DNA from 3 places in the Pseudomonas zhanjiangensis genome. Region 2 is predicted to be linked to each of the others. Evidence: riboswitches for the same ligand, from Rfam matches in the RefSeq annotation. Region 2 holds a riboswitch; each other region holds the start of a gene.
The links. A riboswitch is a leader RNA that binds a small molecule or an ion and turns the genes downstream of it on or off. The one in region 2 is predicted to bind cobalamin.

Region 1 (9,877 bases), on a different contig from region 2:
AAGCGGCCCAGTTCGGCGAAGCAGTCTTCGCCGCCGGCCAGCTCGATCAGTTCGCTGACCCAGCCGATGCCGCTGATCAGCGGGTCGTTCCACTCCTCGAAGTACACCCTGGGCCGGCGTGGCAGCTGCGCGGCGCTGGCGCGGATCGCCTGCAGCCCGGCGTCCAGCTCGGCGACCAGGCGCTCGGCGCGCTCGCGGGCATCGACCAGGGCGCCGAGGGTCTCGATCATGCGCAGGATGCCGGCGACGTCGCGCTGGTTGAACAGGTGCACCTCCACGCCCTCGCGCGCCAGTTCGGCGAGGATGTCCGCCTGCAGGTCGCAGTAGCCCAGCACCAGGTCGGGCTGCACCGCGAGGATCTTGTCGATCCGCGCCGTGCTGAAGCCGCTGACCTTGGGCTTGTCCTGGCGCGCCTGGGGCGGACGCACGGTGAAGCCGGAGATGCCGGCGATACGCGCCTGCTCGCCGAGCAGGTAGAGGGTCTCGCAGGTCTCGGTGGACAGGCAGGCGATGCGTTGCGGGCCTTTCATCAGGGTCGTTCTCCCCAGCGATTCTCGAACAGCAGCTCACTGAGCGGCCGTGGCTCGGCCCAGCCCTGCTGCACCAGCATCGGCGTCTCGTAGAAGGCCGTCACCGGCCCCAGGCAGAGCAGCGCCAGCGGCTTGCTGCCGCTGGGCATGGCCAGCAACTCGGCCAATGCCTGCGGCTCGAACAGCGACACCCAGCCGAGTCCCAGGCCCTCGGCGCGGGCGGCCAGCCAGAGATTCTGAATGGCGCAGGCCATCGAGGCCAGGTCCATCTCCGGCAGGGTGCGGCGGCCGAACACGTGGGCCTCGCGGCCCTCCATCAGGGCCACCACCAGCAGCTCGGCGCAATCGCCGATGCCCTCGACCTTGAGCCGCAGGAACTCCTCGCCGCGCTCGCCCAGGGCCTCGGCGGTGCGCAGCCGCTCCTCTTCCACCAGGGCCTGGATCGACTGGCGCAGGTCCGGGCGGGTGATGCGAACAAAGCGCCAGGGCTGCATCAGGCCGACGCTGGGCGCCTGGTGCGCCGCCTCCAGCAGCCGCGCCAGCACCTCGGGCGCTACTTCACCCCCACAGAAGTGGCGCATGTCGCGGCGCTCGGCGATGGCCCGGTAGACCGCCGCCCGCTCCGCTTCACTGAAGGCCTGCTGGCTCATGGCCGCTCTCGTGAAAGAAATAGCTCCGCCGCCGCCGCCGGGTTGGACGCCAGGTAGAAGTGGATATAGGAGGCGGTCAGCCGGCCCTGGCGATAGACCGCCTCGGCGGTGCGCCTGTAGTTCGGGCACTCACCCCGGGCGAGCGGCGTAAGCTCGCTGGTCAAAGCCGAATGATGGAAGGTATGGCCGCGCAGGCGTCCGCCGGGCAGCTCGGCCTCCTGCAGGGCCAGGGCGGTCAGTCGCGGCTGCAGCGTCGCCTCGCCCGGCAGCAGGCCGAGCATGGCCGCGCTCTGCCCCTGCTTGTCGGTCAGACGTTCGAACAGATAGAGCATGCCGCCGCATTCGGCGTGGATCGGCTTGCCGGCGTCATGGTGGGCGCGGATCGCCCCGGCCATGGCCTGGTTGGCCGCCAGCCGGGCCAGGTGCAGCTCGGGGTAGCCGCCGGGCAGGTAGAGGCTGTCGACCTCCGGCAGCTGGCTGTCGGCCAGGGGCGAGAAGAAGCGCAGCTCGGCGCCCAACGCCCGCAGCAGGTCGAGGTTGGCCTGGTAGAGAAAGGCGAAGGCGGCGTCACGGGCCACGCCGATGCGCACCCCGGCCAGCAGCGGCTCGAGTGCCTGCGCGTCGGGTGCGGCGAAACTCACCTGCGCCGGCAGGGCCACCTCGGCGCTGGCGGCCAAGGCACTGGCCTCCAAGGCATCGGCCGCGGCATCCAGGCGCGCATCCAGGTCACTCAGCTCGTCGGCCTGGACCAGGCCCAGGTGACGGCTGGGCAACTCGACCGCGGCGCTGCGCGGCAGGGCGCCGTACCAGCGGATCGACTCGGGCAGGGCATCGCGCAGGATCTCGCCATGCCGGGCGCTGCCGACCCGGTTGCCGAGTACCCCGGAGAACGGCAGATCGGGCTGGAAGCTGGCCAGGCCGTGGGCCAGGGCACCGAAGGTCTGGGCCATGGCCGAGCCGTCGATCACCGCCAGCACCGGCACGCCGAAGCGCCGGGCCAGGTCGGCGGCCGAGGGGGTGCCGTCGAACAGGCCCATCACCCCCTCGATCAGGATCAGGTCGGCCTCCCCCGCCGCCTGCCAGAGCAGCCGCCGGCTGTCTTCCGCGCCGACCATCCACAGGTCCAGCTGGTACACAGGTGCGCCGCTGGCGCGGGCGAGGATCATCGGGTCGAGAAAATCCGGGCCGCACTTGAACACCCGCACCCGCTTGCCCTGGCGCGCGTGCAACCGCGCCAGGGCGGCGGTGACCGTGGTCTTGCCCTGGCCCGAGGCCGGGGCAGCGATCAACAGCGCCGGGCAGTTTCTATGGCTCATCGCAGGCTCCGTTCAGCATCGTAGGGTGGATGACGCCTTACCCATCCACCAGCGACAGCGGTGGATGAAGAAGGCGTCATCCACCCTACACAGCTGCGATCTTTGAACGCTTTGAGCGAGAGCATCAGAACTCCACGCCCTTCTGCGCTTTGACCCCGGCCTTGAAGGCGTGCTTGACCAGGCTCATCTCGGTGACGGTATCGGCCGCCTCGATCATGCCCGGCAAGGCGCCACGGCCGGTCACCACCACGTGTTGCAGCAGCGGCCGCGACTGGATGTCGGCGAGCACGGTCTCCAGCTCCAGGTAGCCGTACTTCAGGGCGATGTTCAGCTCGTCCAGCACCACCAGGCCGACGGCCGGGTCGCCCAGCAGTTGGCGCGCCACGTCCCAGGCCTGCTGGGCCTTGTCGATGTCGCGCTGGCGGTCCTGGGTTTCCCAGGTGAAGCCCTCGCCCATCACGTGGTAGCTGACCTCCTCGGGAAAGCGGCGGAAGAAGCTCTCTTCGCCGGTGCTGGCGGCGCCCTTGATGAACTGCACCACGCCGACCTTGATCCCGTGACCGAGGGCGCGGGCAACCATGCCGAAGGCCGAGCTGCTCTTGCCCTTGCCGTTGCCCGTGTGCACCAGCAGCAGGCCGTATTCGTCCTGGGCCTGGGCGATCTTCTCGTCGATCAGGGCCTTCTTGCGCTCCATGCGCGCCTTGTGCCGGGCGTCGCGTTCGGCCGATTCGCTCATCGACTTACCTCATTGCGCTGGCGCAGGCCGACTGCACTGCGCACGCCAACATAGAGTACCGCGGCCAGGCCGATATAGAGCGCCAGGTTGCCCAGGTAGCGCGGGTAGTAGAGGGCGATGCGCTCGGCCAGCAGGGCCAGGCTCGGCTCCGGATAGCGCCCGGAGAAGTACAGGAAGCCACCGCCAGACAGCAGGTAGGCGACCAAGGCGCTGAGCGAAACGGTCGCCACCAGCAGCGCCAGGCTCGACAGGTTGTCACGGTGCCAGCCGGCGTACAGGCGCCCGCCCAGCCACAGCGAGCCATAGGCCGGGACCAGCAGCCAGTAGGCCGGCGACATGCACCAGTCGCTTACCCCGGCCCACTCGATCGCGGCGAAGTCCAGCAGCGAGGCCTCGACGAACAACGCCGGAAATACCCAGCGCGGCGTCAGCAGCACGCCGGCGAGGAAGAACACCGCCCAGGAGGCGCTGGGCAGGTTGACCGAGGCGAAGTGATGGCCACGGGTCATGGCCAGCAGCGCCATCAGCGCGAGGCCGATCAGCAGTTGCACGCGGGGGGACAGCTTGAGCATGGTGGTTCTCCTGGGTTGGGCGCCGCGGGATGGCCCCGCCGGCGCCGGGTGGGTCAGAGGGCCTGGTAGCGCACCGTCAGATAGAGCGCCTGGCCGGGCTGGTTGTAGCCCTGGGCGGTCTCGTAGTCGGCGTCCAGCAGGTTGGCGATGCGGGTCTGCAGGCGCCATTCGGGGTCGATGCGGTATTCGCCGCGCAGATCGACGGTGGCGTAGCCGGACAGTTCTCGGGTGTTGGCCAGGTCGTCGTAGCGCTGGCCTTCGGCGTGCAGGCTGGCGCCGACGCTGAAGTCACCGAGGCGGCGGTCCAGGTCGAGGTTGAACAGCTGCTTGGCCCGGCGCGTCAGCTCGTTGCCATCGTTGGCCCCACTGGAGCGGTTCTCCGGCTCCATCAAGGTGTAGTTGGCGTTCCAGTCCCAGCCGAGCAACTGGCTGGCGAGGACCAGTTCGACGCCGCGGATGCGCGCCTCGGCGACGTTGGCCGGGGCCTTGAGGCTGGCGTCGTAGGCGATCAGGTCATCGATGCGGGTGCGAAAGGCGTTGACCGCCCAGCGCCCCCAGGCGTGCTGGCCGGCCAGACCGGCCTCCAGGCTCTTGGAGGTCTCCGCGTCCAGATCCGGGTTGCCGTAGTTGGGGTAGTACAGCTCGTTGAAGGTCGGCGCCTTGAACGCCGTACCGTAGCTGAGTGTCGCGCGCAGCCAGTCGCTCAGGGCGTAGCCGTAACCTATGTTGCCGGTGTCGTGGTGGCCGAACTGCTGGTTGTTGTCGCGGCGCAGCGACAGCTGCCAGTCGTGCTTGCCCGCTTCGCCGAGGTACTGGACGAAGCCGCCCTTGTTGTCGCGCGAGTCCTCGGCGTAGCTCTTGCTGCTGTTGACCTCGTCATGCAAGTAGTCGACGCCCAGGGTGAGGGTGTGGCCGGGTGCCAGGCTCAGGTCGTTCTGCCAGCTGGCACTGTCGCGGCGGCTGTCGAAACGCGAGTCGAAACCGCCATCCAGGTAGCTGTCGAACTTGTCCTCGCTGCGGCCGACCTGCAGGGTGACCTGCCAGGGGTCGAGCGGGGCGAAACGGGCGCGGGTGCCTATTACCCGCGACTGCACATCGGCGTTGGCGCGAAAGCCCTTGGTGCGCTTGCTGTTGACCTGGTCGAAGTCGTTATGCCCCTTGGCCTGCAGCAGGTTGGCGTCCAGCTCCAGGCCGTTGTCGAAGCGGTAGCCGGCGCTCAGGGTCGCGGAAAGGTTGCGGTAGCCGTCGGCATCGTCTTCGTACCCGCTGGTGGCGGCCGACTTGACGTTGATACCGTCGGTATCCAGGCCGCTGAGGCCCAGACTGTACCAGCCCCGCTCATCGCCGGCGGAGACTCCGGCGCTGCCGCTGTAGCTGTCGTGGGTGCCAACGCCTGCGGAGAAAAACGGCTTGATCCCCGTACCCGTGCCCTTGCGGGTGAAGAGCTGGATCACCCCGCCGATGGCCTCGGAGCCGTACAGGCTGGAACGCGGGCCGCGCACCACCTCGATCCGCTCGATCAGCTCCAGTGGCAGATCGGCCAGGGCCGCGCCGCCGGAGCTGACCGAGCCGATCTTGATGCCATCGACCAGTACCAGTACATGGTCGGATTCGCTGCCACGCATGAACAGCGAGGTGTTCTTGCCGGGTCCGCCGTTGTTGGTCAGGGACACGCCCGGCACCCGCTTGAGCAGTTCGGGCACGGAGGTCGCCTGGCTGCGCTCGATGGCGGCGCGGTCGAATACGGTCACCGCCGCCAGGCTCTGCTCGGCGGTCTGCGCGGTACGGGTGGCGGTCACCAGCTGGTCGCTGAGGCGGATGGGTTCGGCGGCATGTGCCGGGGAAATCGCGGCGATGGCGGACAGGGTCAGCGCGGCAGGCCGCAGGAGGGAATTGCTCATTATCGTCGTATGCTCCGTCGCGCTCACCCGCGCGACTCTGGCTGGGTAAGGCATACGGAGAACAATGGACGGGCAAGCTGCAGGGACGGCGCAGTCCACCCGCCAGACAACGCCCTCCGCGATGCCATGGACTGCGACAGGCCGGTCTCCGGGCTTACGAGTGGCAAGCTGAATGTTCAGCTGCCGACCAAGCGCACCTTCCCGTGCGAACGCACAGTGGTTGAAAAGCGCTGGTTTGACTCGTCTACCGTTGCGGGGGCAGCGTCGGAATTGCTGGCGTGAATCGCCAAGCGCACCGACTTCCCTGTTTCACCCCTCGAACGCACTGCGTTGGGGGCACCTGTTGCAAGCCGCGCAGGGTAGAGATCGCGCGCGCGGGCGTCAATCGACTTCCTCATCGCCCGGCGCCGCGGGCAGATTGCTGCGGCAAGCAGGCCTCGCTCACCTAAGCTGAAGGCAGGACAGCACATGGGAGGTGTCTATGCTGCGTATCGCAATCAACGGCTACGGGCGTATCGGTCGGGCGCTGCTGCGCGCACTGGTCGAGCGCAAGCTGGAACAGAGACTGCACCTGGTGGCAATCAACGACCTCTGCGATCCGGTCACCCTGGTCCACCTGACCTGTTTCGATTCGACCTTCGGCCGCTTTCCCGGCCACATCGGCCTGCACGAGGACTCGATGCAGGTCAACGATCAGTCCATTCACCTGCTGCGCGAGCCGGAGGCGGTCGAACTGCCCTGGGACAGTCTCGGCGTCGACCTGGTCCTGGAATGCACCGGCAAGCTGAAGAACCGCGCACAGGTCGAGCAGCACCTGACCGCCGGTGCGTCGCGGGTGCTGCTCTCGCACCCGCTGGAAAGCGCCGACATGACCGTGGTCTACGGGGTCAACCAGCAACTCCTGGGCAACCAGCAGATCGTCTCCAACGGCTCCTGCACCACCAACTGCCTGGCGCCGCTGGCCAAGGTGCTGCACCAGGCGGTGGGCATCCGCCAGGGCCTGATCAACACCGTGCACGCCTACACCAACGACCAGAACCTGCTGGACAACGCCCACGGCGACCTCTACCGCGCCCGCGCCGCGGCGCTGTCGATTATCCCCACCAGCACCGGCGCGGCCAAGACCATCGGCCTGGTCCTGCCGGAACTGGCCGGGCGCCTGGACGGCCTGGCGGTGCGGGTGCCCACGGCCAACGTCTCGCTGCTCGACCTGAGTTTCAGCGCCGAGCGCCCGGCCAGCCGCGAGGCGATCAACGCCGCGCTCAAGCAGGGCGTGCAGCAGCTGCCGGCGGGGGTGATGGAGTGCAACGAACTGCCGCTGGTGTCGCGCGACTTCAACGGCTACCCGGCCTCCTGCGTGGTCGACCTCAGCCACACCCGGGTGCAGGGCGATCTGGTCAAGGTGCTGGCCTGGTACGACAACGAGTGGGCCTTCGCCAACCGCATGCTCGATGTGCTGCTGGCCTGGCTCAAGCCCTGACGCCATCCAAGGGGCACGCGATGCGCCCCGGCGCCGCTCGGTAAATGCCGCGCGGTGCCCCCGAGGGGGCCGAACCCGCCTATAATCGCCGCCTTCCCTCAAGCTGCCGGGTTGCCTCCGGCCCTGATCCTGGATGTCCTCATGCTGCGCGTCACCGAACTGAAACTGCCCCTCGACCACCCCGAAGAGGCCCTGCGCCCCGCCCTGCTCCAGCGCCTGGGCATCGCCGACGCCGAGCTGCTCGACTTCAGCCTGTTCAAGCGCAGCTACGATGCGCGCAAGAAATCCAGCGAGCTGCAGTTCATCTACACCATCGACTTCAATGTGCGCGACGAGGCGGCGCTGCTGGCCAAGTTCCGCGACGACAAACATGTCGGCCCGGCCCCGGACACCCGCTACAAGCCGGTCGGCCAGGCCAGCCAGCCGCTGGACGAACGGCCGATCGTGGTCGGCTTCGGCCCCTGCGGCATCTTCGCCGCGCTGATCCTGGCCCAGGCTGGCCTGCGCCCGATCGTGCTGGAGCGCGGCAAGGAGGTGCGCCAGCGCACCAAGGACACCTGGGGCCTGTGGCGCAAGAACGTGCTCAACCCCGAGTCCAACGTGCAGTTCGGCGAGGGCGGCGCCGGCACCTTCTCCGACGGCAAGCTGTACAGCCAGATCAAGGACCCCAAGCACCTGGGGCGCAAGGTGCTGCAGGAGTTCGTCAAGGCCGGCGCGCCCGAGGAGATCCTCTACGTCAGCAAGCCACACATCGGCACCTTCCGCCTCACCGGCGTGGTCGCGACCATGCGCGAGGAGATCAAGGCCCTGGGCGGCGAGGTGCGCTTCCAGCAGCGGGTCAGCGACCTGCTGATCGAGGATGGCCAGCTGCAGGGCGTGGTGCTGGAAAACGGCGAGCAGCTGCGCAGCCGCCACGTGATCCTCGCCCTCGGCCACAGCTCGCGCGACACCTTCCGCATGCTGCATGCCCGCGAGGTATTCATGGAGGCCAAGCCGTTCTCGGTGGGCTTCCGCATCGAGCACCCGCAGTCGCTGATCGACCGCGCGCGCCTGGGCAAGTACGCCGGCCACCCCAAGCTCGGCGCCGCCGACTACAAGCTGGTCCACCACGCCAGCAACGGCCGCTCGGTCTACAGCTTTTGCATGTGCCCGGGCGGCACCGTGGTCGCCGCCACCTCCGAACCCGAGCGGGTGGTGACCAACGGCATGAGCCAGTACTCGCGCAACGAGCGCAACGCCAACGCCGGCATCGTCGTCGGCATCACCCCCGAGCAGGACTACCCGGGCGGCCCGCTGGCCGGCGTCGAACTGCAGGAGCGCCTGGAGTCCCAGGCCTATATCCTCGGCGGCCGCACCTACGAGGCGCCGGGGCAGCTGGTCGGCGACTTCATCGCCGGGCGACCGTCGACCGAGTGGGGCAGCGTCGAGCCGTCCTACAAGCCCGGGGTCAAGCTCGGCGACCTGGCGCCGTCGCTGCCGGATTTTGCCATTGAGGCCATCCGCGAGGCGATCCCGGCCTTCGACAAGCAGATCAAGGGCTTCGCCCTGGCGGACGCGGTACTCACCGGCATCGAGACCCGCACCTCCTCGCCCCTGCGCATCACCCGCGGCGACGACCTGCAGAGCCTCAACCTCAAGGGCCTCTACCCGGCCGGCGAAGGCGCGGGCTATGCCGGCGGCATTCTCTCGGCCGGGGTGGATGGCATCCGCGTGGCCGAGGCGGTGGCGAAGGACATGCTGGGCGGCTGATGCCCTCTGTACGGCCGAGCGCAGCCTAAAAGCTGCGCGCCATCGAAACGAAAAAGGCCCATCGATTGAGGGGCCTATGGCAGTAGGCAGTAGGCAGTAGGCAGTAGGCAGTAGGCAGTAGGCAGTAGGCAGTAGGCAGTAGGCAGTAGGCAGTAGCGAGGTCAGCCTCATGGTAAATGTCGCCAGTGGAAAATAAATCCCCCATATTTTCCGCATAAAGATCGCAGAAAATTAGACAATTAGAAATAGATCAAGCTACTCGCTTTAGTAACTTTATACCCGCTGGGCTCGACCCTCACCCTAGTTGCGCTTCCTCCAAGCTTGGCTAATATCAAAGTAAACAGAGCAGCACCTTAAAACCGCTTGCAAATTTTTTACTATTTGATATCGCTAGGCTTCATATATGCGAAATACAAATACCACCATCAGCCTGCAAATAAGACTCAATAGAGTCCGACCTATACACTTCACACAACTTGGCCAATTCATGGAGACTTACTCTTTAAGAAAGAGGAGAGCATCATGTTTAGCTTGACCTTTCCATATAACCCAACGAGAACGCCCTGTAAATTTTGGACCACTATTCTTAGGTCGCTGCTCAGCGGCATTGCCCTCGCTACGCTTACAATCGGATTAAACAACTATAGCCACGCTACCAGCAATCAGGTCTTATACGGAATATCATCTAATCAAAACCTCTACAAAATCGACATAGACACCGGCACTGCGACTTTCATCGGGGACTTGGGTTTCAATCAGAATGCTGCCGTTTCGTTAGCAACCATCCCTGCGAACGGAAATCTGCTTACCTTTCGAAGACCCACCCAATTCATTGAAATCAATCAGGCAAATGCCAACGCTACTGTTCTAAGCGATACAGTTAATTTTGGAATTGACGGACTATCATTCGATTCTAACGGCACCCTCTTTGGCTTTAGTAGCT
Region 2 (9,877 bases):
GGCCTGGCCTCGGCGATCTTCGCCCTGATGTGGCAGCGCCGCGGCTGGACCCGCATCCAGCTCTAGCCGCCTCAGTCGCCGATCAGGATCAGCTTGCCAGACTCGGGATCGCGGTAGACCTGCCCCACGCTCTGCAAGCCCCGGCCACCCTGACCCTGCAGGCTATCCGGCAGCCGCGGCAGCTCGCGACCGCGCTCGACACTCTGCTCCTGGCGGCTGGCCTGGAGCTGCGCCAGCACGTCGGTCTTGGCCGCCAGGGCGACCAGCAGGCCGCAGGCGAACACCAGCATCAGGTCGACCAGGTTGGCCACGGAACTGAGCGGGTCGGTGTCCACCTCGTCGAAGCGGCTAGAGCGCCAGCGACTCATCGCCCACCCCCTGCTCGCGCTCCATGCTCTCGAGCAATTCGTCGTACCAGCGGCGGCGCAGGCGGCCGAGGACGAAGCCACCCATGCCGCCGAGCAGGCCCAGCACGGTGGCGTCGAAGGCCACCCGCATGGCCACGCTGAGCACCTGGATATCGCCGTCGCCAAGGGCCGCCAGCCCCGGCCCGAGCGGGATCAGGGTGCCCATCAGGCCGAGGATCGGCCCCAGCCGGGCGATCAGGTCGGAGCGTTCCAGGCGTTTGCGCGCGCGTCGCTCCACCGCCGCCAGGGGCAGCAGGCGCCAGCGACGCAAGCCACCCAGGCGCTCGCCACAGGCCACGCCGACATCCCACACCGCCACCGCGACCAGCAGCAACATGGCCAGGGTCACCGGTTCCAGTAGGTAGCCCACCAGTTGGTGGACCCAGGTAAAGATTGCACTGTCGAGCATCATCGGACTCCCTTGGCCACGCGTGGGCTGCGCCCACGCCAGATTCCCAGCCCCAGCAGCAGACCCAGGCCGGCCATGCCGATCCACAGCGGCTGGGCCATGGTGGCGTTGCCCGGCTCGGCCGACGGCTGGACGCTATCGCTCGGCGTGGGCGGTTGATCGAGCGCCTGCAGCTCGCTGACCGTACTCGGCGCCCGCACCTGGGCCTGCGCAGGCGGCAATTGGGCGGCCTGCAGGCGTTGTTGCAGGCCGTCGCGCAACGGCTCCGGCAGCTGCGGCAGTAGCCACTGCAGCATCGGGTGGTCCGGGCGCGTGTGGCCGCTGCCGGGCAAGCCATGCTCGATCACCAGGCGGGCGAACTGCTCGCCGAGTTGGGCCCGGGTGGCGTCGTCGGCCTCCCAGAAGTCCTTGTGAATGGCCACCAGCATGACCGCGAGCATGTTGCTCTTGACGTGCACGTTCTGTCCCTGCTCGAGAAACTGATCCAGTTCGAGCTGGTAGCGGTCGTCGATGTAGACCGCCTTGACGTCTTCCCAGGCGCTGTCCTTGATGATCTCCGGGTTGGTCACCTGCCAGCCCCAGAGATACTCGAGGAACTCGCTGCCCATGGTCCTCGCGCCGGCATAGTCGTGCTGCATCAGCGCCTTGATCCATGCGGGATTCAGGAAGCGCCCGCGCAGCTCGGCGAGCAAGGCCTGCTGCAGCGGCTCCAGGCGGACCTTGCTCGGGTCGTTGTGCCAGCTGACGAAGCTCTCCGGGGTCTGCCCGGACAGCTGCTCCACCGCCAGGCTCAGGCCGCCCAGGTAATCGAAGGCATCGTTGTTGTCGAGCAGGCCGTAGAGGTTGCTGGAGCGCCCCAGGTAGGTGCGACGCACCTGCTTGAGGTTGTCGGCGAACAGCGCCTGGGCGGCCTCGCCCTGGTGGCGCAGACCGTAGGCGTGGCCCATGCGCCGCATATAGGCGTCGGCCAGCTCGCCGCGATCCTGCCAGCTGCCGGAACGCTCCACCAGACGGTTGATGCCCGCCCCATAGGCGCCCGGCGCCACGCCGAACAGACGCAACGAGGCCTGCACGCCGGCCTCGGCGGGGCTCGCTCCGGCCTTGAGCTGGCGTGCCGCATCATTGACCCAATGCGCGGCGACGCGGTTGACCGCAAGCGGCTCCTGGCCGCCATCGGACTCGTCCTGCAGCGGCTCCAGCGCCGCCGCCAGGGCCGGGCGCAGGGCCGGATAGTCCTGGCGAATGCGCGCCGCGGACGCCTGCAGCGCCAGCAACACGCCACGCTCGAGCAGCGCCAGCTGGTCGGCATAGAGGTCGCGGAACAGGCCGGAAGTGGTGAAGACCAAGTCGCGCCGCTGCTCGCCGGCGGCCAGGGGACGCAGCCGGATGCCCTCGACGATGCCGCGACTGTTCCACTGCGGCTCGATGCCGAGCAGGTCCAGGCCGAAGGCGATCATCGCGCCCTCGTCGCGCACCGCGTCGCTGGCCCAGAGGATCACCGCCTCGCGGCCGTCCTCGGGCAACTCGCGCAAGCGTGCCTGATCGGCCATCTCGCGGCCGATCCGGTAGCCGATGCGACTCGGCAGCAGGCTGCTGTCGAGGGCGTGGAAATTGCGCCCGGTGGGCAGCGCTTCGGGCGTGCGGATCGGGTCGTTGCCCTTGCCTGGCGCCACGTAGCGCCCGGCGAGGGCGTTGAGCAAGGCGCTCATCTCCGCGGCCGGCGAATCGACCAGGGCCTGGCGGAAGGCCGCCTTGTCCGGTCCCATCGACTGCATCAGGGTATCGATCGCCGCCGCCGTCCAGGGCTTGCCGAACACGTGCAGGCCCATGGGCATGAAGCGTTCCTGGATATTGGTCAGGTAGTGGCCGACCTCGTGCACCAGCAGGTCGTCGTCGGCCTGCTCGAAGTCGATGCCACGCGCCTGCAGCGGCTCGGCCATGGACTCGCGCAGCTCCGGCTCTAGCCCGGAACTGCCGAGCAGGCGCTTGATCTCGGCGATGGTGGCGCGCCGCGCCGGTCCCTCGCCCTGCCCGGCGCCCGCCTCGAAGCTTTCCACCAGCTGGCGCAGCTTGAGCAGGTCGTCGTACAGCGGGGTGGCCACCAGCGGCGGGGTCAGGTGGTCGATCATCACCGCCAGGCCGCGACGCTTGGCCTGGATGCCTTCGCCGACACCATCGACGATGTACGGGTAGATGCTCGGCAGGTCGCCGACCACCTGCATCGAATAGTCCTCGTCGCTCAGGCCGGCGCGCCGGCGTGGCAGGAACTCGTAGGTGGAGTGGCGGCCCAGGTGGATCAGCGCATCGGCGCGGAAGTCGTCGCGCAGCCAGTGATAGAAGGCCAGGTACTGGTGCGGCGGCGGGAACACCAGGTTGGCGTGCAGCAGCTCCTGGTCCAGTTCCCAGCCCCGTGGCGGTTGCGGGCCGACGAACACCTTGCCGAACTGCACGCCCGGCAGCAGCAGCTGATCGCCCTGCACCATGACATAGCCGGGCGCCTCGCCCCAGCCGCGCAGGCCCTCGATGCCGGTGGCCGCCAGCGCCTCGACCAGCGCCTCGGCGGCGGCCCAGTCGACCGCCTCCGGCGCCTCGAGGGCGCCCCGGTAGAGGTCTTCCAGCTGCGCCAGCAGGTCCAGCGCGCGTTGCCGCGTCGGGTGCACCACGCCGTCGAGCACATGGTGCAGTTCGCTGGCGCCGTTGGCGAAGATTCCTTCGGCCAATTGCAGGCGGTCGCCCAGCAGGGCACGGCGCATCTGCGCATGCCAGTAGCCCAGCGGCCCCTGCTCCATCTCCGCCTGCAGCGCCGCCGGCAGGGTCTGGAACCACTGGCGGTAGGCCGCGCCGCTGAGGGTCTGGACATTTCTGGCCATGGCGGCCAGGGCGTCGCCCTGCTCCGGCAGGTTCACGCCCTTTTCCTGGAGCAGATCGAGCAGCGCCGCCGGCGACGCCGGTAGCGGCCCGGTGTCGTAGCCCTCGGCCTTGAGGCGCTGAAGTATCTCGAACAGCGACTGCGGCACGTCCAGGTTGTCGGCACCGATGTTGTGCCGCCCGGGCGGATGGTTGTAGTAGATGATCGCCAGGCGCTTGTCGGCGTTGGCCTTGGCCTGCAGCGCCTGCCAGCGAGCCAGGCGGCGGACGAAGGCATCGATCTGCGCGGTCAGCGGGGTGCTCAGGCCGAAGCGGATGCCCGACAGCGGATCCAGCTGCTGATCCTGCCAGGCGGCCAGGACCATGGCCTGGCTGCTGCCCTGCAGCTCCGGCATGGCCAGCTGGTAGTGCACCTTGTCCCGCGCCAGGCCGTCGCTGGACAGCTGCCAGCCAGTCTCGTCGCGGTCATCCAGGCGCAGGCCCTTGAGCACCGGCACGTTGAGCTGGCCGAACAGCTCGGTGACCGTTTCGCGCCCTTCGCCGCCGCCGATCACGAAGTCCTGCAGGGCGACCAGCGCCACCAGCGGCGGGTGTTTGGCCTCCTGCAGCCAGCGCACCGCCGCCACCGAGCCCGGCCCCCAGTCGGCCAACAGGCTGACGCAGCTCAGGCCGCGCGCCTCGAGGCGGCGACACAGCTGGTCGTTGAGCTCCCGGTCACCGGCGCGATCGGCGCGGCCATGGTCGATCAGCGCCACCAGGCCGCTGCCGGTCAGGTCCAGATCGAGCGCCTGGCGCAGCGCCCCGTGCTGGTAGAAGCGTAGCGCCGGCCGGGCTTGTGCCGGTACGACGCTGACCGCGCCGTCCCGGCGCGCGGCCAGCCAGCCGAGCAGGCCGGCGATATTGTCGATGCCGCCGGCCTGCCAGTAGCTGCGCGCGGCAATCCAGGGCGCCTGCTGCGGATGGCGGCGCTGCTGCTCGGCGACCCAGCTGGCCAGTTCGCCTAGCGGCTTGGCCCGTCCCAATTGTTCGGCTTGCTCGCGCGTGGCGAACAACGGCTGCCCCCGACTGCGGCTGAGCCGCACAAGCCCCTGCTCGCTGTGCATGATGAACAGCTCGGCCGCGTCACTCTGTTGCAGCAAGGGCCCGAGGCGCTCGACATTGGCGCCGAACAGACCGACACCGAGCAACACCTCGCCGCCGGCCAGCCACTGGCGCACCTCGCCATCGCTCAGCTCGTCGAGCTGTTCCTGGGTGCGCGCACTGACCTGCCAGTGGCCGGCCCGGGCGCTGAACTGCGCCACGGCGCTGGCGAACTCGGCGGCGCTGTACTGCGAGACGATGGCGTTGATTTGCCCGGCGACGGCCCAGGGCGCCGCCAGCATCAGCAGCGCCAAACCCAGACCACGAATAACGGATGTCATGCCCACTCCCTTGATTGGAAACCGGTGGGCACGCATAACGGACGGAGCCCCGACGCGGCGGCATCGGGACGAGAAGGATTCCGACCGGGAAGTCGCCCACCGCGACTTGCCTAGGGAGAACGGGCTGGTGTCGGGCTCGGCCATTGCAGGCCATACCGTTGCGGGGGCAGCGTCAGCTTGGACTGACTTCCCATTTACCCCGGACCATGATCCGGGCACCTCGTCCTCCATCGACCCGACCTTGCGGCCGGGCGGGCGCCACCATACGCGCCGACTCGGGCAAGGGCAACCCTCGCAGACGCCCACAGGGCGCCGACCCACCTGGCGCGCCGGTCTTTGCCGGACCCTCGTTCAGGCGCTAGAGTTCAGGGACAGCCAGTGCGCGCTCGGCCGCGAATGGCACAACGGGAGATGGGGATGGATCGGAAGGACGACCAGGACAAGCCCTTGAGCCTCTGGGAGATGTTGCAGAGTGTCCTCGCCGCGGCCTTTGGCGTGCAGAGCGGCAAGCACCGCGCCCGCGATTTCAGTCGCGGCAAGCCCAGCCACTTCATCATCCTCGGCGTGATCTTCACCCTGGTGTTCGTGCTGATGATCTTCGCCGTGGTCAAGCTGGTGCTGCACCTGGCCGGCGCCTGAGCTACTGCAGCAGCGGCTTGAGCGAAAAGCCGTAGTCGGTGATCCGCGGTCGGTATACCGCACTGAACGTGCGAAAATCCAGGCCGTAGCCCGGCACCTTGATGCGTTTGCCCAGGCGTGCCGATTGCTTCGCATCGAGCAGCCTGAACAGCGGCGCCACCCGGTCCTTGCCCCCTCGCGCCGCGAAGTCCTGGCCGGCGTGGTAGTCGTGCAGCATGACCATCGCCCAGCCGCCCAGGGTGAAGTGCCCGCCGACCAGCACGCACAGCTGACCGGAGATGCGTGCCTGCAACACCTCCTCCGAGTTGTTCAGGGCAGAAAAGCTCAGGTCCTTGCCCGGCACCCGGCCCAGCTCACGGGCGGCGCGCATCGCGCCAAAGGCCATCTCGTCATTGGCCGACCACACCAGGCGTACCTGCGGGTAGCGTTGCAGCAGCTGCTGCGCCTGTTCGTAGGCGCGTTGCCGTGCCCATTGGCCATGCACCAGTTGCTCCAGCTTGATCTCTGGGTGCTCGGCCAGCGCGCGCTGCAAGCCCTGCTCGCGCAAGCTGGCCGAGGGCGTATGGCGCACGCCGGAAAACGCCAGCATCGACGCGGGCTGTCCTGCCCGCTTGGCAATCAGGGCCTTGGCCATCAGGTAGCCGGCCTCTTCGTCGTTGGGCACCAGGCTGCCGATCCAGTTGCGGTAACGTTCACGGGTGCCGCCGACGATCTGCTGCTGCTCCGGCGTCAGGGTGCTATGCAGGGAAAACAGCTTGATCCGGCTGCCAGCGAACAGGCGGAGCAATTCGGGACCGACATACTCTTCATTGACGAACAGCAGGTAGTCCGGTGGCTGCGGGCTCTCCAGCAGCTTTCGCGCATTGCCCAGCAGGCGCTTGGCGTCCCGCTCGCCATAGATGACCTGCAGCTGCATGCCCAGGTCATCGGCGGCCGCCTGCATGAATTCGCTGTAGGTGACCCAGAATGGCTCGGTGGAATAACCGGGGTTGAGAAACACCGCCGAAGGCGCCGTCCCGGCGGCGGCCGGCTGCCTCTCGCGAGCGGCATGCGCCTGCAAGGCCGCCGCACAACTCAACACCAGCGTGATGATGCCGATCAGATGCCTGATCACCCCAACCCCCTATTGCCCGCACAAACAAGGCGCGCAGTATAAGATCGGCCAGGTGGCTCATCGCCACCGTCCATCCGCTAGTCGAGGCGAACTGGCGCCAGCGCGTAGTGCCAGTTGCCTCGGACCTGGGCTACTGATGGCTGACCCAGAACACCGCGGTGGCTACCGCCAGAAGAATCAAGCAGAAGATCGCGTAGGCGTCGACACGGCTGTCGCTGCTGTCGGGTTGGGAATGCTCGGTCATTGGCGGGTCCTTTATTATGTTTGTGGGTGGTTCGCCTGAGCAGTTAAGACCAGGCAGACCCATTGCTCAAGGCGGCTACTTGGCGTGGAGGGCTATGGGGAGGCGACAGTCGCGGCCTTCCCGTGCAATCCCGGGCCCGTGTGGAGGTTATGTTGCCGAGGCTGCTTAGCATTTAAAGTTCTTTCCATATACTAAAACTTCACTTTTGCGCATAACCCTGAGCTGTTATCTTCCCTCGCCTCCGCCAGGAGAGCGCGGCCGTGCGCGCAGATATGCTGTAAGCAGCCTGAAAACAGGACCCTTCATGTACGTATACGACCAGTACGATCAACAAATCATCGAGGACCGCGTCAAGCAGTTCCGTGATCAAACCCGCCGTTACCTGGCAGGTGAGCTCAGTGGCGAAGAGTTCCGCCCTCTGCGCCTACAGAATGGCCTGTATATCCAGCGCTTTGCACCGATGCTGCGTATCGCCGTGCCCTATGGCCTGCTTTCTTCCAAGCAGGTGCGCATGCTGGCCAAGATCGCCCGCGACTACGACAAGGGCTACGCCCACATCAGCACCCGCCAGAACGTCCAGTTCAACTGGCCGGAACTGGAGGACGTGCCGCAGATTCTCGCCGAACTGGCCGACGTACAGATGCACGCGATCCAGACCAGCGGCAACTGCATCCGCAACACCACCACCGACCAGTTCGCTGGCGTGGCCAAGGATGAGGTCGTCGACCCGCGCCCCTGGTGCGAGATCATTCGCCAGTGGTCGACCTTCCACCCCGAGTTCACCCACCTGCCACGCAAGTTCAAGATCGCCGTCAACGGTGCGGTCAGCGACCGCGCCGCGATCGAGGTGCACGACATCGGCCTGGAAGCGGTACGCAACGACGCCGGCGAGTTGGGCTTCCGGGTATCGGTCGGCGGCGGCCTGGGCCGTACCCCGGTGGTCGGCAGCTTCATCAACGAATTCCTGCCCTGGCAGCACCTGATCAGCTACCTCGACGCCATCCTGCGTGTGTACAACCGCTATGGCCGTCGCGACAACAAGTACAAGGCGCGCATCAAGATCCTGGTCAAGGCCCTGACGCCTGAGGTGTTCGCCGAGCGCGTCGACGCCGAGTGGGCGCACCTCAAGGACGGCCCGACCACCCTGACCGAGGCCGAAGTGGAACGCGTGGCCGCACACTTCGTCGATCCGGCTTATCAATCCCTGGTCGATGAGGATTCCGCCCTGGCCGAGCTCGATGCCGAACATCCCGGCTTCGCCCGCTGGCGCCAGCGCAATACCTTCGCCCACAAGCAGCCCGGCTATGTCGCGGTGACCCTGTCGCTCAAACCCACCGGCACCGCGCCGGGCGATGTCACCGACAAGCAGCTGGATGCCATCGCCGAACTGGCCGATCGCTACAGCTTTGGCGAAGTACGCAACAGCCACAACCAGAACATCATCCTGGCCGATGTCGAGCAGCGTCAGTTGTTCGCCCTCTGGGGCGAGTTGCGTGAACTGGGCTTCGCCACGCCGAACGTGGGTCTGCTGACCGACATCATCTGCTGCCCGGGTGGCGATTTCTGCTCCCTGGCCAACGCCAAGTCGATCCCGGTGGCCGAGGCCATCCAGCGCCGCTTCGACGATCTCGACTACCTGTTCGACATCGGCGACATCGACCTGAACATCTCCGGCTGCATGAACGCCTGCGGCCACCACCACGTCGGCCATATCGGCATCCTCGGGGTGGACAAGAAAGGCCAGGAGTTCTACCAGGTGTCCCTCGGCGGCAGCTCGGGTCGTGAGGCCAGCCTGGCGCAGATCCTTGGCCCGGCATTCGCCCAGGACGACATGCCGGAGGTAATCGACAAGATCGTCAAGGTCTATGTCGAGCAGCGCAATGAAGAAGAAAGTTTCCTCGACACCTTCCGCCGTATCGGTGTCGCCCCGTTCAAGGAGCGCGTATATGCAGCGAATCATTAAGAACGGCCAGGTTATCGACGAAACCTGGCACCTGCTGCCCAAGGACGCGACCCTCGACGGGCTGTCCAACTGCGACGACCTGATCGTGCCCCTGGCGTTGTGGGTCGACCATGCCCATGCGCTCAAGGCCCGCGACGGTGGTCTTGGCGTCTGGCTGGATGCTGGCGAGGAAATCGAAGAAATCGCCGATCAGCTGGACAACTTCCAGGTCATCGCGCTGAACTTCCCGGCCTTCACCGACGGCCGCCACTGCTCCACCGCCTACCTGCTGCGCGAGCGCTATGGCTACAAGGGCGAGGTACGCGCCATCGGCGATGTGCTGCGCGACCAGTTGTTCGCGCTCAAGCGCTGCGGATTCGACGCCTTCGCCCTGCGCGAAGACAAGGACCCGCAGGATGCGCTGAAGGCCTTCGAGGAATTCGGCGAGGTGTATCAGGCTTCCAGCGATCAGCCTCTGCCGCTGTTCCGCCGCCGCGCCTGAAGCAGCGACCAAGAAATAGCCCCGCACCGCGGGGCTTTTTCATTTCGCTGCGGGCGTCGGCGACGCCGTTCAGTCAACCCTGACCAGCACCCGGCCAACCAGTTGACCGGCGAGTATCCTGCCGATCACCTCCGGCAGCTGAGTCAGACTGACCTCCTCGACCAGCTGTTCCAGGCCGTCGAGCTTCCACTGCAGCGACAGCTTGTCCCACATGGATGCCTTGACCACCAGCGGCAGCTCGACCGAGTCGACCCCGAGCAGGTTGACCCCGCGCAGGATGAACGGCAACACACTGCCCTTGAAGGCGACACCCGCGGTCAGCCCACAGCAG
Region 3 (9,877 bases), on a different contig from region 2:
AATTCCGCCTGGAGGGGGTGGCGAGCAACCTGCACCTGCTGCAGAACCTGCTGCGCCTGCCGGAGCTGGCCGCCAACCAGGTGCACACCCGCTTCGTCGAAAGCCAGCTCGAGCGCCTGCTGGCGCCGCAGGCGCAGGCCCATCCGCACCGCTATTTCAGCGCCAGCCCGGCGGCTGCCGACGCGGTGCCGGAAGCGATCGACGCGCCGCCCGGCTGCCTGCCACTGCTGGCGCCAAGCAGCGGCGTGCTGGTCTGCCTGGAGGTCGCCGAGGGCGACGCGGTGGCCGTCGGCCAGAGCGTCGCGGTGCTCGAGGCGATGAAGATGGAGTTCGTGGTCAAGGCCAGCCACAGCGGCATCGTCCGCGCCCTGGCCGTGCAACCGGGCGGCAGCCTCGGCGAGGGCCAGCCGCTGCTGTTCCTCGAACCGGCCGAGGTCGCCGGCGAGCAGGCGCACAGCGAGCAGAGCCTCGACCTCGGGCACATCCGCGCCGACCTGGCCGAGGTGCTCGAGCGCCACGCCCTGACCCGCGACGAGCGCCGCCCCCAGGCCGTGGCCAGGCGGCGCAAGAGCGGCCAGCGCACGGTCCGGGAAAACCTCGCGGACCTGCTCGATGACGGCAGCTTCATCGAATACGGCGCCCTGGCCCTGGCCGCCCAGCGCCACCGCCGCTCGCTGGAAGAACTGATCGAGCAGAGCCCGGCCGACGGCCTGGTCGCCGGCATCGGCACGGTCAACGCCGCCAGCTTCGGCGAGCAGGCGGTGCGCTGCATGACCATCGCCTACGACTACACGGTGTTCGCCGGTACCCAGGGGGTGCTCAACCACAAGAAGACCGACCGCATGCTGCAGCTGGCCGAGCAGTGGCGCCTGCCGCTGGTGCTGTTCGCCGAGGGCGGTGGCGGCCGGCCGGGCGACAGCGACTTCGTCGGCGTGGCCGGCCTGGACTGCCACACCTTCGTCAGCATGGCCAGGCTGTCCGGCTTGGTGCCGCTGGTCGGGGTGGTGTCGGGGCGCTGCTTCGCCGGCAACGCCGCCCTGCTCGGCTGCTGCGACCTGATCATCGCCACCGACGACGCCAGCATCGGCATGGCCGGCCCGGCGATGATCGAGGGCGGCGGCCTGGGTCGTTTCACCCCGGAACAGGTCGGCCCGGTCGCCGTGCAGGGGCCCAACGGGGTGATCGACGTGCGCGTGACCGACGAGGCCGAAGCGGTGCGGGTGGCCAAGCAGTACCTGGGCTACTTCCAGGGCACGCTGGCCGACTGGCAGTGCGCCGACCAGCGCCAGCTGCGTCAGCTGATCCCGGAGAACCGCCTGCGGGTCTACGACATCCGCCAGGTCATCGCCACCCTGGCCGACGCCGGCAGCGTCCTGGAGCTGCGCCGCGAGTTCGCCCCGGGGCTGATCACCGCCCTGGTGCGCATCGAGGGCCGGCCGTTCGGCCTGCTGGCCAACAACCCCATGCACCTGGGCGGCGCCATCGATGCGGTCGCAGGCGACAAGGCCGCGCGCTTCATGCAGCTATGCGACGCCCATGATCTGCCGATGATTTCCCTCTGTGACACCCCCGGTTTCATGGTCGGGCCGGAAGCGGAGAAGCAGGCCACGGTGCGTCACGTCTCGCGCCTGTTCGTCGCCGCCGCCAGCCTGTCGGTGCCCTTCTTCACCGTGGTCCTGCGCAAGGGCTACGGCCTCGGCGCCCAGGCCATGGCCGCCGGCAGCTTTCACTCGCCGCTGTTCACCATCGCCTGGCCCAGCGCCGAGTTCGGCGCCATGGGCCTGGAAGGCGCGGTGCACCTGGGCTTCGCCAAGGAGCTGGCGGCCGTGGAGGAGCCCGCCGAGCGCCAGCAGCTGTTCGACAAGCTGGTGGCGAAGGCCTACCAGAGCGGCAAGGCCATCAACATGGCCAGTTTCCTCGAGATCGACGCGGTGATCGACCCGCAGGAGACCCGCAGCTGGCTGCTGCGTGGGCTCAATGCCACGCCGAAACCGGCGCCGCGCTCGGGCAGGAAGCGCGCCGTCGATACCTGGTAGTGCGCGGCAACAGCCCCACTTTCGCCGTCCGGCTTTCCCGGTGCGTCGTGACCGGCGCGCCCGGGAGGGCCAGCGGCGATAGGACGCCGCAGCTTGTTTGGGCAGTTTCCGGTGGTTCGGGTAAACTGCCGCATCTTTTACGCCTATAACGATCCGCCCGATGCCGACGACCTTCCATGAGATTCCCCGCGCTCGCCCGCTGACGCCCCTGCTCGACCGCGCCACCACGCCGGATCAGCTGCGCCGCCTGGGCGAAGCGGAACTGGAAATCCTGGCCAACGAGCTGCGCCAGTACCTGCTCTATACGGTCGGCCAGACCGGCGGGCATTTCGGCGCGGGCCTCGGCGTGATCGAGCTGACCGTGGCCCTGCACTACGTCTTCGACACCCCGGACGATCGCCTGGTGTGGGACGTCGGCCACCAGGCCTACCCGCACAAGATCCTCACCGGCCGCCGCGAACGCATGGGCACGCTGCGCCAGAAGGACGGCATCGCCGCCTTCCCGCGCCGCTGCGAGAGCGAGTACGACACCTTCGGCGTCGGCCATTCCAGCACCAGCATCAGCGCCGCCCTGGGCATGGCCATCGCCGCCCGCCTGCAAGGCTCGCGGCGCAAGGCGGTGGCGGTGATCGGCGACGGCGCGCTGACCGCCGGCATGGCCTTCGAGGCGCTCAATCACGCCTCTGACGTCAACGCCAACATGCTGGTGATCCTCAACGACAACGACATGTCGATCTCCAAGAATGTCGGCGGCCTGTCCAACTACCTGGCCAAGATAATCTCCAGCCGCTCCTACGCGAGCATGCGCGAGGGCAGCAAGAAGGTGCTGTCGCGCCTGCCCGGCGCCTGGGAGATCGCGCGCAAGGTCGAGGAGCACGCCAAGGGCATGCTGGTGCCCGGCACCCTGTTCGAGGAGCTGGGCTGGAACTACATCGGCCCGATCGACGGCCACGACCTGCCCACCCTCCTCGCGACTTTGCGCAACATGCGCGACCTGGAGGGCCCGCAGTTCCTCCATGTGATCACCCAGAAGGGCAAGGGCTTCGCTCCGGCCGAGATCGACCCGATCGGCTACCACGCGATCACCAAGCTCGAGCCGATCAAGGCCGAGGTCGCGCCGAAGAAGACCGGCGGCCCCAAGTACTCCAATGTGTTCGGCCAGTGGCTGTGCGACATGGCCGCGCAGGACCCGCGCCTGGTCGGTATTACCCCGGCGATGAAGGAAGGCTCGGACCTGGTGGCCTTCAGCGAGCGCTTCCCCGAGCGCTACTTCGACGTGGCCATCGCCGAGCAGCACGCGGTGACCCTGGCCGCGGGCATGGCCTGCGACGGCGTCAAGCCGGTGGTGGCGATCTACTCGACCTTCCTCCAGCGCGCCTACGACCAGCTGATCCACGACGTGGCGGTGCAGAATCTCGACGTGCTGTTCGCCATCGACCGCGCCGGCCTGGTCGGCGAGGACGGCCCAACCCACGCCGGCAGCTTCGACCTGTCCTACCTGCGCTGCATCCCCGGCATGCTGGTGATGACGCCGAGCGATGAGAACGAGCTGCGCCGCATGCTCACCACCGGCCACCTGTTCGACGGCCCTGCCGCGGTGCGCTACCCGCGCGGCAGCGGCCCCAACGCCAGCATCGAGCCCGGCCTGCTCCCCCTGGAGATCGGCAAGGGCGTGCTCCGCCGCCAGGGCCAGGGCGTCGCTCTGCTAGTATTCGGCGTGCAACTGGCCGAGGCGCTGCAAGTGGCCGAGACGCTGAACGCCACGGTCGCCGACATGCGTTTCGTCAAGCCGCTGGACGAGGCCCTGGTGAGGCAACTGGCCGCCGACCACGGGCTGCTGGTGACCATCGAGGAAAACAGCATCATGGGCGGCGCTGGCTCCGCGGTCAGCGAGTTCCTCGCCCGCGAGAACATCCTCAAGCCGATGCTTCACCTCGGCCTGCCGGACAGCTACGTCGAGCACGCCAAGCCGGCGCAGATGCTCGCCGAGTGCGGCCTGGACGCCGCCGGCATCGAGGCCAGCGTGCGCGAGCGCCTGGCCGGATTGCAGGACTGAGCAGCCGACAGGCTGCATTGCTTTACCCGCCGCCGCCACCTAAGGTAGCGGCGTTTTGCTTGTCCGAGGTCGCGGCCACACTAGCCGCGTGAAAAGGGAAGCAGGTGCGCCGCTGTCTCGAACAGCGACAAGGCCTGCGCTGCCCCCGCAACGGTAACCGACGGCGTGCGAGCGCTCAGCACTCGCACGTAGCCTTTCCCGATACGCCACTGGGTTCGCCTGGGAAGGCGGGAAAGGGCCAGTCGGCAGCCCGTAGACCTGCCTCGGCACATTTGACAGGTGTTGCGGAGGGCATCACCGTCAAGCGCTGGCTGCCCATCGCTTGCCCGTGCTTGTCCCTGCCCTCCTCAAAAGAATTCTTCCTTTTGAGGACTTATCGATGAAGCTATCCCCTCTTGCCCTGGCCGTGGCCCTGACCCCAGGCCTGGCCTTGGCCGCCGATGCCAATGATCCCTACCAGACGCCACCGCTGGTGATCACCCGCGGCACCCCGCTGCAACAGCCGGCGCCGGCCAGCATCGCGGTCATCGACCGCAAACAGATCGAAACCAGCGCCGCGAGCAGCCTGGTGGAGGTGCTGCGCACCCAGGCCGGCCTGCAGATCCTCGACACGCTCGGGGACGGCAATCGGGTCGCCATCAGCCTGCGTGGATTCGGCGAAAATGCGATCAACAATACCCTGGTACTGGTCGACGGTCGGCGCCTGAACAACTCCAACCAGAGTGGCCCAGATCTCAATAGCGTACCTTTGGCCAATATCGAGCGCATCGAGATCATCCGCGGCGCCGGCACGGTGCTCTACGGCGATCAGGCGGTTGGCGGGGTGATCAATATCATCACCCGCCGCCCCAGCGAGAATGAGGCCTACGTGGAGACCAGCCGCGGCAGCCATGACCTGGAAGCCTATCGCGGCCACTTCAACCGGGTTCTGGGCGCCGGCTTTTCCGTTTATGGCAGCGGGGAAGCGCGACATGCCGACGGCTACCGCGACAACAACAACGCCAGCTACAGCAACGCCTTCGGCCGCCTGCGCCACGACCATGACGAGGGCTGGGCCCTGTATGAATACCAGAGCATCGACGACGAACTGCGCTATCCGGGCAGTCTGACCCTGGCGCAGCGCCGCGCCGACCGCAAGGCCGCGGGGAGCCCGCAGGACTTCAACGACAGCAAGACCCAGGTGCACCGCGTCGCGATCCAGCAAAACCTCGGCAGTAACTGGACTGCCGATATCGACTACAGCCACCGTGACACCGATGGAGTGGGCGCATTGTTCGCCACGCCGTTCGTCCAGGGCAACCGTGTCGAGAGCCTGAGCCCACGCCTGACCGGGCACTGGAATACCTCCCTGGGTCGCAGCGAATGGCTTCTCGGTCATGACCAGATCGTCAGCGACTACGAACTCAGCTCCATATTCGGCGACACCCGCTCGCGGCAGACCCTGCGCGACTGGTATAGCCAGCTCAGCCAGCCGCTGGGCAACGATCTCACCCTGACCCTGGGCTACCGCACCAGCGAGGCGAAGGATCACAACAAGGTAGCCGGCCGCAAACACAGTGACCGCGAGGACAGCAACAGCCTGGGTTTGAGCTGGCAGGCCAATGCGCAGACTCGCCTGTTTCTCAAGCGCGAGGACGTGCTGCGCTTCGCCAACGTAGAAGACAACGCCTTCACGCTGCCCGGCGTCGACTTCCTGGCTCCCCAGACCGGCCAGTCTTGGGAAGGCGGCATCGAATGGCAGGACAGCATTCAGCGCTATCAGCTAAGCCTGTACCGTCTGGACCTGGACAACGAGCTGATCTTCGACCCGGTGAATTTCGTCACCATCAATCTGGATGAGACTCGTCGCGACGGCGTGCTGCTAGAGGCGCAGCGTCAGCTCACTGACCGCCTGAGCCTCGGTGGCCAGTACAGCTTCACCGACGCCCGCTATCGCGCCGGGGCCTTCGAAGACAACGATGTTCCTTGGGTAGCCCGGCATACCGCCGCCCTCAAGCTTAACTATCTATTGCTGCAGGGCTTGGCCGGTTACCTCGAAGCCAACTACACAGGGCCACGTTTTCTGGCCGGCGACGACGGCCATGTGATGCCACGCGAAGGCGGCTACACGCTGTTCAACGTCGGCCTGACCTACGACTTTCAACAACTCAGCGCCAGGCTGCGAATCAACAACCTGACCGGCAAGCGCTACGACAGCTATGCGTCCTATGCGAGTTTCCTGCCCGGCAACAAGGGCCTCTATCCAGCGACCGAGGAAGACGTTCAGTTGAGCGTCGGCTACCGCTTCTAACAGCTGCCGCCAACGACAAGGCCCCGCATTGGCGGGGCCTTGTCGTTCAGGGTGCTACTGCGCTGCGGCCAACCGTTCGCAGAGTTGCTCGGTGGCATCCAGCATCTGGAAGCTGGGGCGCTCCAGGCCCTTGTCCGGCACCGCCCACAGCTGATCGAGGCGCACCGCCGCCAGGTCGGGCCAGTGCTTCCAGATATCCAGCTGGGCGCCCGAGCCTGCGAGTATCACCTCGGGGTCGCGCTGCAACACCGCCTCGATGCTGACCTGGGGTGCCGGCAGGCTGAGGTCGGCGAATACGTTCTCGGCGCCGCAGACGCGCAGGGCATCGCTGATGATCTGGCGGCCGCCGATGGTGTACAGCGGCTTGTCCCAGATCTGGTAGAACACCCGCAACGGCCGTTCGCGCCGATAGCGCGTGGCGAGCCCGTGCAGACGCGTACCGAAGCGCTGGCGCAATTGCCGGCCCTGCTCGGCGCGCCCGATGCGCCTGCCGATCTCGGCGAACTGCTCGGCCAGAGTCGCCAGGTCGCGGGGCTCGACGATCAGCAAAGGGATACCGAAGTCGAGCAGCTGCTGGCGCTGGGCCGGGCCAATGCTGTCCGGCCAGAGCAGCACCAGGTCGGGCTGCAGCCTGAGCAGGCTTTCCATTTCCAGCTGGCCGTAGCGGCCCACCGAAGGCACTTCGGCCAAGGCCGGCGGGCGCTCGCCGCCGTCGAGCATTCCGACCAGCAGGTCGGCCGCTTCCAACTCCAGGACGATCTCGCTGAGCGAAGGTGCCAGGCTCACCAGGCGCTCGACCGCCTGCGCCTTGCTGGCCAGGCCGGGCCAGGCCAGCAAGGCGAGCAGACAGGCGAGCAGGCGGATCATTGGCCGAGCTGGCGGGGTATGCGGTAGAGGTAGAGCAGCACCACGCTGGCCAGCGCCAGGAGCATCAGGGGGATGGCCTCCAGCCCGGCGAAGACCGCCAAAGCGGCGATCCAGGCTGGCAGGCCGGCACCGAGAAAGGCCAGGCGCCGGCGATGGGCCAGAGCCAGCCAGGCGGCCGGTTCCTGCGGGCTGTCCAGCGCCTTCTCGGTGGCGATCAACTCGCGCTTGTAGGCATGGAACAGCGGCAGACTGACGAACAACGACGCCAGACCGGCGATGAACAGGGGCATGGCCAGCACGCCCAGTTGCTGGTCGGCACCGAACAGCAGGTTGAGCAGCAACAGCGGCGCCAGGGTCAGGCCCAGCTGACGCCACCAGGCCAGCGCCAGGCGGCGGCGCACCTCGCCGCGGGTCACAGGCTTTCCTCGACCTCGCCCTGGTGCAGGCTGCCGAGCATGTGCCCGAGCTTGCCGGCCTTGGTCGCCAGGTACTTCTTGTTGTGCGGGTTGTGGTCGATCTGCAGCGGCACGCGGGCCGCCACGTTGATGCCCATGTCGCCCAGCGCCTTGACCTTGCGGGGGTTGTTGGTCATCAGCTTGAGTTCCTTGATGCCCAGGTGCTCGAGCATCGGCCGGCAGATAGCGTAGTCACGCTGGTCGGCACCGAAGCCCAGACGCTCATTGGCCTCCACGGTATCGGCGCCACCATCCTGCAGCTCATAGGCGCGGATCTTGTTCAGCAGGCCGATGCCACGACCCTCCTGGCGCAGGTAGAGAAGCACGCCACGGCCCTCGGCGGCGATTGCCCGCAGCGCGGCTTCGAGCTGAAAGCCGCAGTCACAGCGCAGGCTGAACAAGGCATCGCCGGTCAGGCATTCGGAATGCAGGCGCCCCAGCACCGGTTTGCCGTCGGCGACATCGCCAAAGGTCAGGGCAACGTGTTCCTTGCCGGTGGCCTCTTCGAGGAAGCCGTGCATGGTAAACACGCCAAACGGCGTAGGCAGCTGGGAGGCGGCGACGAACACGACAGGCACCGGATGCTCCTAAAAATAAGATCGGAAATACAAGGACGGCATTGTAACAGCAGGCCTCACCGGCCGGTCAGCCTGAATTGCCGATGATAACCATCGACTGCCTGCGACTCGCCGCGCGTTTACAGCTTCGACTCCAGCACCAGCACGTCCTGCTCGACCTTCCAGCCGACCCGGTTGAGAAAGCTCATGCCCAGCAGCACTTCGCTCGGCGAGCCGCCTTCGAGCACCACCGCCTCGACCCCCAACACCTCCAGGCTGCCAACCTTGACGCGGTCGAGGCTGACCCGCCAGCCGCGCGCAGTACCGCTGGCGGTGCTGACCTGCAGCGGTCGGCCGACCACCCGGAAGTCGATGCCCAAGCGCCGGGCCTGGCCTTCGTTGAGGGCCACCGAGGTGGCGCCGGTGTCGACCAGGAACTGCACCGGATGGCCGTCAATCGAACCGGCCACCCAGTAATGACCGCCAAGGCCCTTGGCGATACTCAGGCGGCGCTTGCTCGGCTCGGCGAAACCTTCGCTGTATTCACGACTGAGGCCAAAGGCGCGCTCGACGCCATCGACCCGCAGCACCGCGCCGCGGCTGTCGGCGCTGACCACCACCACGCCGCCCGGCCCGGTCTGTCCGACCTTGACCAGCTTGCGCTGGCCATCGACGTTGATCACCGCGGCACCGGGAAACAGGCCAACCACCTGCACCTGCGACGCCGCCCGGATCGAACCGGCCGCTGCCAGCATCAAGACACCAATTACAACGATCAGACTTCGAATCAAACGACATGTACTCCTGGTCAGTCGAAGGGATAGGGCTGTTTCCAGCGGATGAACAGCGGACGCAGACTGCCGCGCTCGATCAGCCGCCCCATGCGCCTATCGTAGAGTTCGGCCAGCGCATGGCCGCGCGGGTTGTCGGCAAAGCCCAGGTACAACGGCAAGTGAGTCAGGTCGGTGATCCGGTAACGCGCCGGATCGGCGGCGCCGGCGAGCACCTCCTCGACCTCGGTACGGGCATCGATATAGAAATCCGCATTACCCCGCTCGAGCATGCCCAGGATGCCACTGCGACGCTGGACCTCCTGATAGCGCTGCAGGTTCGGCAGATAGCGCTGGTAGGCGTAGCCGCGCATCCACACCAGGCGAAATTCGCCCAGTTCTTCCAGACGCGGCCGCGGCTGCTCGACCCGCCCCAGGGCACTGATCTGGTCGGTGTCGTAATGCCTGCGCGGGTAGAACACGCCCTGGTCGACCTCATTGCGGTAGGAGCCGACCCAGGCATCGGCCTCGCCCCGCTGCACCAGACCGATCGAGCGGGTGTAGGGCACACTTTGAATCACCAGCTGGACACCTTCCGGCTCGAACACCTGACGCAGGATGTCCCAGGCCAGACCGCGGCCATCGGCCTGGGTGTGGCCCTCCCAGACCTCACTGGCCAGACGGATCTGCGCGGGCAGGCTCGACTCGGCCCGAGCCCCGGCGGCTCCAAGCACCCCCAGCAATATCACCAGCCACCAGCCTCGCATGCCAGTACCTCCGGTTGCGCTAGACGCCCAATCCTGTCGCCAGGCCATTGGCCCAGCCCCACACCAGCAGCTGCAGGGC

Region 1: another riboswitch for cobalamin. It lies ahead of btuB (TonB-dependent vitamin B12 receptor); the one in region 2 lies ahead of AB5S05_RS17010 (cobaltochelatase subunit CobN).
Region 3: another riboswitch for cobalamin. It lies ahead of AB5S05_RS15440 (TonB-dependent receptor); the one in region 2 lies ahead of AB5S05_RS17010 (cobaltochelatase subunit CobN).

Annotation. Positions count from the first base shown of each region.
Region 1 covers NZ_JBFTEG010000007.1:148,246-158,122, forward strand. Annotated here, with positions in the region: gene AB5S05_RS11030 (cobalamin-binding protein) at 1-533, opposite strand, end outside; gene bluB (5,6-dimethylbenzimidazole synthase) at 530-1,180, opposite strand; gene AB5S05_RS11040 (cobyrinic acid a,c-diamide synthase CobB) at 1,177-2,496, opposite strand; gene cobO (cob(I)yrinic acid a,c-diamide adenosyltransferase) at 2,621-3,232, opposite strand; gene AB5S05_RS11050 (hypothetical protein) at 3,229-3,804, opposite strand; gene btuB (TonB-dependent vitamin B12 receptor) at 3,858-5,705, opposite strand; cobalamin riboswitch at 5,828-6,064, opposite strand; gene gap (type I glyceraldehyde-3-phosphate dehydrogenase) at 6,187-7,185, shown strand; gene AB5S05_RS11065 (NAD(P)/FAD-dependent oxidoreductase) at 7,327-8,934, shown strand; gene AB5S05_RS11070 (NHL repeat-containing protein) at 9,457-9,877, shown strand, end outside.
Region 2 covers NZ_JBFTEG010000015.1:23,638-33,514, reverse strand. Annotated here, with positions in the region: gene AB5S05_RS17025 (MATE family efflux transporter) at 1-66, shown strand, start outside; gene AB5S05_RS17020 (DUF2149 domain-containing protein) at 72-368, opposite strand; gene AB5S05_RS17015 (MotA/TolQ/ExbB proton channel family protein) at 349-816, opposite strand; gene AB5S05_RS17010 (cobaltochelatase subunit CobN) at 816-5,105, opposite strand; cobalamin riboswitch at 5,211-5,344, opposite strand; gene AB5S05_RS17005 (DUF2970 domain-containing protein) at 5,523-5,744, shown strand; gene AB5S05_RS17000 (ABC transporter substrate-binding protein) at 5,746-6,804, opposite strand; gene AB5S05_RS16995 (nitrite/sulfite reductase) at 7,407-9,065, shown strand; gene AB5S05_RS16990 (DUF934 domain-containing protein) at 9,049-9,546, shown strand; gene AB5S05_RS16985 (YhdH/YhfP family quinone oxidoreductase) at 9,616-9,877, opposite strand, start outside.
Region 3 covers NZ_JBFTEG010000012.1:87,368-97,244, forward strand. Annotated here, with positions in the region: gene AB5S05_RS15430 (carboxyl transferase domain-containing protein) at 1-2,036, shown strand, start outside; gene dxs (1-deoxy-D-xylulose-5-phosphate synthase) at 2,197-4,092, shown strand; cobalamin riboswitch at 4,142-4,372, shown strand; gene AB5S05_RS15440 (TonB-dependent receptor) at 4,472-6,382, shown strand; gene AB5S05_RS15445 (cobalamin-binding protein) at 6,437-7,249, opposite strand; gene AB5S05_RS15450 (MFS transporter) at 7,246-7,665, opposite strand; gene ribA (GTP cyclohydrolase II) at 7,662-8,282, opposite strand; gene AB5S05_RS15460 (retropepsin-like aspartic protease family protein) at 8,402-9,016, opposite strand; gene AB5S05_RS15465 (substrate-binding periplasmic protein) at 9,070-9,798, opposite strand; gene AB5S05_RS15470 (phosphatidylglycerophosphatase A family protein) at 9,818-9,877, opposite strand, start outside.